Regions from separate parts of the Sinorhizobium sp. NFACC03 genome, predicted to be linked through region 1. Evidence: predicted binding sites of a transcription regulator. Region 1 holds the regulator's gene; the other holds the start of a gene.
What was found. Region 1 encodes LexA, which represses DNA repair genes until DNA is damaged. Its sites were predicted from a motif close to TGTTCNNNNTGTGTTCNG; they were not measured.
Positions count from the first base shown of each region.

Region 2: the regulator LexA is predicted to act here: its motif matches at 1,846-1,863, upstream of BLU35_RS25880 (DUF763 domain-containing protein).

Region 1 is NZ_FMXF01000002.1:301,244-304,825, forward strand. Features, by position in the region: gene BLU35_RS06845 (thermonuclease family protein) at 1-303, shown strand, start outside; tRNA gene BLU35_RS06850 (tRNA-Cys) at 380-453, opposite strand; gene BLU35_RS06855 (hypothetical protein) at 837-1,169, shown strand; gene lexA (transcriptional repressor LexA) at 1,260-1,985, opposite strand; gene BLU35_RS06865 (hypothetical protein) at 2,231-2,527, opposite strand; gene BLU35_RS06870 (hypothetical protein) at 2,859-3,470, shown strand; gene BLU35_RS06875 (hypothetical protein) at 3,503-3,582, shown strand, end outside.
Region 2 is NZ_FMXF01000025.1:62,619-66,200, forward strand. Features, by position in the region: gene BLU35_RS25870 (copper resistance CopC/CopD family protein) at 1-657, shown strand, start outside; gene BLU35_RS25875 (hypothetical protein) at 1,338-1,652, opposite strand; gene BLU35_RS25880 (DUF763 domain-containing protein) at 1,906-3,189, shown strand; gene BLU35_RS25885 (hypothetical protein) at 3,349-3,543, shown strand.

The sequences.
Region 1 (3,582 bases):
GTGATCGACGGCGCCACCTTCCTGTACCACGGCGAAACGATCCGCGTCGCAGATGTCGATGCGCCGCGTATTCGCCAGGCAAGCTGCGACAAGGAACGTTCGCGCGGCTTCTACGCCAAGCAGCGCCTGCGCGAATTGTTGAATGCGGGTGACTTCAGGCTGGAAACGGCGGGCGGTCGTCAGGATGCCAAGGCCGGCGAAAAGCTGCGGCTGGTTACGCGGGGCGACCAGTCCATCGGGCGCGTGCTCGTATCCGAGGGGCTGGTACGGCCGTGGACAGGACACGCGACGCCCTGGTGCTGACGTCAAAAATTGCAGGAACCCAATGCCTTCAACGGAAGGCATTGCCGCAGCACTCTTTAATAGCGTGGAGATTTTTTGGAGGCCTCGCCCGGAATTGAACCGGGGTACAAGGATTTGCAGTCCTCTGCGTCACCACTCCGCCACGAGGCCTCACAGCTCGGATAACCGAGCGTTGGCGCGGATTTAGAATGATTGCAGAAAATCCGCAAGAGGCATTTTCCGAAAAACACAATGCGAATTTGTGGTTTGTGTGCTTTCCACAGGTAGAAGGTTTGGCAATGTCGACCGCTCGGGGGAGCGGGTAGCGATACTTCAAGCAGGGGTGGAAACGACTGCTTTCCTCTGCTTGCTTCGGGTTGCGACGCCCAGGAAGCGTTCGCTCAGGCGTGCCACACGCCCGCGCAAGCCACGTCCATTAGCTATCCGTTGGATCTTATCGCTTCGGTGAAATCGGTAGAGGGGGAACGATGACTCCGCTGACATCAGCCGCATCGGTAGCGTCCGTCATCATCAAAACGGAGGCAATGGCATATATGAAGACGAAACTTGTCCTGACGGCCTTGGCCCTCATCGCTGCGACCACATTTGAGGCGCAGGCAGAGGATCTGGTTTTCAAGCTGAAGAACAACACGGGCGCAGTGCTGACGAACTTCTATACGTCGCCTGTGGGCGTCAACGAGTGGGAAGACGATGTTTTCGGCCGGCAGGTGCTGAACCCAGGGGAAGACATGGAGATCACTATCGCCGACGGCCGGGAGGTCTGCAAGTACGACATGCGCTTCGAGTTCGAAGAAGGCTCCGGCCTCGATACGACCGAAGACATGCAGGACCTCTGCGAGCTCGGCGAGTACACCATCCACGAGTAAGAGGCGTGCCTTCAGGTCGCCTTCAATAAACAGAGCCTCGCAGCCGCAAGCGGTGGCGAGGCTCGGTCGGATGCCTGGTTTCCCTCGGAATCAGTGGTAGCGGCGGATCAGCCCGACGAGCTTGCCCTGGATCTTCACCCGATCGGGCCCAAAAATCCTTGTTTCGTAGGCAGGGTTCGCGGCTTCGAGCGCGATCGATGCGCCCTTGCGCCGGAAGCGCTTCAGCGTCGCTTCCTCATCATCCACGAGCGCCACGATGATATCGCCGGGATTGGCCGTATTGCCATTGCGGATGATCACGGTGTCGCCGTCGAAGATGCCGGCTTCGATCATCGAATCGCCCTTGACTTCGAGAGCGTAGTGTTCGCCGTTGCCGATCATGTCGAGCGGAACGGTAATGTCGTGCGTGTTGTTCTGGATGGCCGAGATCGGCACACCGGCAGCGATGCGGCCCATGACCGGCACGGAAACCGATGTGTTGTCGGCCACGGGCGCGGGCTTCGGCGGTGCGGCAGGAGCGGCCACTGGCGGCTTGCCGAGGCTGCCCTCGATCACGCTGGGCGAGAAGCCGCGGCGGGGCTGCTGCTGGCTGGATGCGTAAGCCTCCGGAAGCTTGATGACCTCGAGCGCGCGAGCCCGGTTCGGCAGACGGCGAATGAACCCGCGTTCTTCGAGTGCCGTGATCAGGCGGTGAATGCCGGACTTCGACGCCAGGTCGAGCGCATCCTTCATTTCATCGAAAGATGGTGGGACGCCCGACTCCTTCATGCGTTCGTGAATGAAGAGAAGCAATTCCTGTTGCTTGCGGGTCAGCATGGCACGTCGCTCCCAGAGGCGTGAAACAAATCAAGAACAGACACTATCTGTTCCATATGTGTTCCGCAAGTGCCTAAAATTCCGTGAACTCAGACAATTGGCGCGTCTGTGCGTGTCGATTGGTCACTTTTACGGGAGCAGAGCGGCTTGGGCGATGATCGTGCCCAAACGGAGGGCGGCGGCGTAGCGCATTACGCGACGGCACGGCGATTCGAACGAATCGCGAGCGTTTTTGTGCAAAGAGGCTAGGCCGGCTGCGTGGCGGCGCACGCGTCTTCGAATTCCTTCACCGTCTCGGCGCTGTTGTCTTCTGGAAGTACGGCATCCGCCGCATCGGTCGCGACCGGCCTGTCGCCATCATAGACGAACGACTGGATGTAGAACGCGATCGCACCCTTCCACACCTTGCGTCCATCGATCTGATGGCATGGCACGGCGCTCTCGAAATCGGTCTGAAGTTCGTCCACCGTGGCGGCGCTGAGCTTGACGTCAGGCATATTAGGCGATGCGACTATCGAAGCGAGAAGCAGGGCGGCAAGCACGGTGATCGTCCACTTTGATGCAAGGGTGGGACTACGGGGCGGTTAACGATGTGAACCGCGCTTTCGTTCCGAAGTCCAGCAAGCTTGGCGATCACTGTCATGTGTTCAACAGCTCTTTGGGTGCAGGCTGTGGCCGTTTTGCGCCAGGGGCACGCAGCGGCGAAGCCGCCTCAGCCTGGCGCGCCGTCCTTGCCGCAATCGCATGGGTTGCGCCAAGTCGCGGCCTCGCTACGGGCGTGCACAAATCCGTGTTGTGAAGATGTCGCACGTCTCGACAGGTAGTAAAAAAACGATAACTTTGCGGGAAAAATGGGGTGATTGCATGCGTAGATTGTCGTTGGCGGTTCTCTGTCTGTTGGTGGCGGCGGGAGCGGCCTCTGCTGAAGAAGGGCGTTCGAATATCTGGAAGGAGGTCAATGCTTGGACGGTGGGCTCCGATCCGTCCTTGGGCGGCTCGTGCTATGCGGCGACGAGCTACGACGGCGGAATGATCCTTCGAATCGGCTTCTATCCGAGAGGATCGGCGAACCTGGCGTTTCTTTCGATTGGCAATGCCGACTGGAAATCGATCGAGCCGCAGCGGGCCTTGCAGCTCGACCGTGGCCGCCAGTGGCCGGCTGTCGCGTTCGGCGTGGACCTCACAGGCTCGAAGGCTCTGGTCGTCAACTTCTCCAACACCGACTTCTTCACCGAATTCGTGCGCAAGAACACGCTGGCGCTGGCGTTCGAAGGGCGCGTGGTGGCGAGCCTCAGCCTGCGCGATTCGATGAAGGCCGTCAGCGAGATGTTCAAATGCCAGGAGGCGGTGATTGCGTTGATGCCAAACGGCGGGCAGGGGGCGGCCGCCGATCCGTTTGCGGGCGCTGGCGGGAATGCGCCAAACAATGACCCCTTTGCTGGTGGCGGCCAGACCAAATCGTCGAAAGATCCCTTTGCCATGTGATCTTTGGCGTGAGCGTCGGTCCGCGGGGAGAGGTGAATATTCCTAAAATTTTGCATGGGTGCGGGTCACCCACCCTCGACAGTCACGCGGCGACCTATCAAAATGCGGGCAA
Region 2 (3,582 bases), on a different contig from region 1:
TTCTCGGCGTCCATCCCTTACGTGCTCGTTGTTCTTATCGTGGCGGGTTTCATCTTGGCCATCGTGCAGGTGGAGAAGCCACAAGCGCTGCTGGAAACCGCCTATGGCCAGGTGCTCATGGTCAAGATGGCGTTGCTGGTCGGACTGTTTCTGTTGGCGCTTGCAAATCGCTGGCGCCTGACGGAACCGGTAATGGCTGGCGATCGGGCTTCGGCGAAGCGGCTGGTCCGCTCGATCGCCGCGGAAACACTGATCGTCGTCCTGATCTTCGGCGCCGTTTCTTGTTGGCGCGTCATGCCGCCGCCGCGCGCGCTCTCAGCCCTGGCGGCGCAACCGGCAAGCGTTCACATCCACACGGACAAGGCGATGGCCCTCGTTGAGGTCTTGCCCGGACGGGCGGGCGAGGTCGACGTATCGATCAACCTCGCCACGGGCGAAGTCGAACCGCTTGCCGCCAAGGAGGTGACGCTCGTCCTATCCAAGCCTGATTCCGGCATCGAGCCGTTCAAACGTGCGGCAGCGCGGAGCGGCGACGCAGATTGGCGGATCGAGCGCGTGAACATACCGCTGGCGGGCATCTGGCAGGTACGTGCCGATGTTCTGATCAATGACTTCGAGAAGGTAACGCTGAGCGATCAAATCAACATTGGGCCGTGAGCGCGCAGGCTGCCGCACTATCTCGCACGGACGCCTGCGGATCGCCCTGTGGGCGTTCGATCGCTACTGCCCTGGAAGTGTTCCGACTAGCCCCGGCTGGTTATCCAATAGTCCGTTTAGGTTCATTGCCTTCGGATGAAGCCTCTGTCAGCCTTTTCCGATTGCGATTGCTGCCGATATCGCAGTCCCCGCTGCAGCGGCCAATCGCAAGCACCTGACTCTGGGCCTCTGCTTGGTTGGTGGAGGCTCTTTTTTTGGACGCGGGCGTGGGCGGTAGCCGACCGGAGGCGGTCCGCTCGACATAAATCGCAGATCACGTCCCACGTTAATATTTTAGAAATATCGAATGTTCATTCTGCTCCGCCATGCGCGGTTTCCTGCTGATGGCGATTTACGCGGGCGGATTGTGGGTGGTCGACACGACGATGTGTGAAGGCCGCTACACCCAGGAGTTTGGGCATGAGGTTCAATCCGCGACAAGACAGGCCCGGTATTGGCTGAACGTCCAATTGAACTTCCTGGCCGCCCGCTTCTAACCGACCATTGCTACGCGGTGCCGGAGAAGCGGGAAGCCGAGGATTTCTGCCTCCCAAGGGAATGGGTGGCTACTCAAGCGACAATCGAAGGCACTGAGATCGTAAGGCGCAAAGCAACGAGACACCCGCCGGGAGGGGCGGAGTTCAGGCGGAAGTCGTTTCACGGAAGCCGCTGTCGAGAGCATTGTGCGCTGCCTGCATGACGTCGATGTCGTGAATGTGGCTTATGGTCGCCATCTCCATCATCAGATCGCCGATTACCAGATCAATACGTCTCGGCGCGTCGTTTTCCTTTTTCGCGATGGCGGTCTCAAGCTGCTCGTGCGATCCCCCCAAGGCAACATAGAGTTCCAGCGCAGTCGTCAGAACGTTCGTGCGACGCACGGAGATATCGCTGGTCGAAGCATCGCCTACGGAGGCAACCATCAATCGAACAGCTCTGTTTTGGAACTCACTCATTCTGCAACCTGTTCAAATGCCATTTGGTGCGGAGCATATCGCCGATTGCTGAACCCTATCTTAAGCGCAAAGGTAGTGTAGGTCGTGGCGCTGAGGTTTTACTCAAGCTGGCGAAGTCGAACCTTCATAGGGGCAAGGTCTCGTTATGACCATTCGGCTTGCGACCGTGGTCTCGCCGACTGCCGGCGCAATTGAGAACGTTTAGAGAACTTTTCCTGTGTGACTGCACCATCTGCCGGTGTATAAGAGCCGGATGGTCCAGAGAGCAGGCAGTGCAGATCTTCCGCTTCACGGTGGCCGGGTTCCCCGGTGGCTTGGCGAGCGCATGACGAAACTTGGCGCAATCATCACCCAGGCGATCGTCATCGAATATGGTCGAGACGAGTTTCTTCGGCGGCTGGCGCATCCGTTCTGGTTTCAGTCTTTCGGATGCGTCATGGGTATGGACTGGCACTCTTCCGGCATAACCACCAGCGTCATCGGCGCCCTGAAGCGTGGTTTGTCGCCTCTGTCAGGCGAACTCGGTATTCATGTCTGTGGCGGGCGAGGGCGGAATTCCCGGGAGACCCCCGGCGAGTTGATTGCGATCGGCGAGCGCGTGGGCCTCGATGGAAGTGGCCTGGCGACAACCAGCCGCCTCGTCGCAAAGGTCGACAGTGCAGCAGTTCAAGACGGCTTCGACCTTTACCTGCACGGTTTTATCGTCACTGACGACGGCAAATGGGTCATCGTGCAACAGGGCATGAACGGCGAAAGGCGGCAGGCCCGGCGCTACCATTGGCTTTCGGAGGGGATCACCAGCTTCGTGGATTCGCCCCACACGGCGATCGAAGGCGCGCGGCAGGGCGAGATCGTCAACCTTGCCGACCGCCGCGCCGCGGCCTCGCGCAATAGCCAGCTCGATCTTCTGGCTTCGCTGGGGCCGGATCGGATCGTCCGGGAGGTCGCAGCCATCGAGCCAAGGCGGGTGACCAAGCAAAGCGCGCAGCCAATGCTGCCGCATCTGATTATGCCTGAACATCACGACGTGCGCGAAGAAGACGTCAATATGAAACGCCTGCATGCCACGCTCGCTGCGGCCGCCGACCGTGGCCCAGAGGATTTCGAGCATCTCCTGCTGGTGCCGGGGGTTGGGGCGCGGACCGTCAAGGCGCTGGCGATGGTGGCCGAAGTGGTGCACGGTGCGCCATGCCGGTTCGCCGATCCGGCGCGCTTCTCGCTCGCCCACGGAGGCAAGGATCGCCACCCATTCCCGGTCCCCCTGAAAGTCTACGACGAGACGATCCGGGTGATGAAGTCCGCCGTGTCAAAAGCGAAGCTCGGTCGCGACGAAGAGATGCAGGTTCTCAAGCGCCTCGACGATCAGGCACGCCAGTTCGAAAAATATGTGACCGGCCCGGATCTCAAAGAAATTGTGGCCGGCGAGTTTCGACAATCGCAAGAGTTCGGCGGTCGCAGCGTCTTTGGCTGGGAAGGGCCGGACGAACCGTCGAGAGATGCAGGGCGGTCACGCCGTCAGGGTCACCGCGACCGGTAGGCGGCTCAATGCGACCGCAAGGCGTTGCAGCGAATCTCTTTCTTTGATCTCTTCGAGAAGTTCTCGCCGGAACTCAAACCTCCTCCCAAGGGTTGGAAGGTCGTGCGAACAAGCTTGCGAGGGCGAACCAGCAGAATCCACGTCAAGAGGAGTCTCGCGATGGAAGAACTGCAGAGCATCACGGTATCTGAGGAACGGCTCGAGGATTGCCGGGACGTCGTTGAACTTGACCTCCAGCTTTTGATCCGCGAGACGATCGACTCCGGGTTTTCGGTGGAGGAGGTGTTGATCGCGATCAGTGAGCTGGTGGCGGAGGATTTCGCCCACGCCGTCAAGGTCGCCAGCGTCCACTAGAGCATCCCGCATTCAAGTGGAATCAGTTGAAGCGGAAAG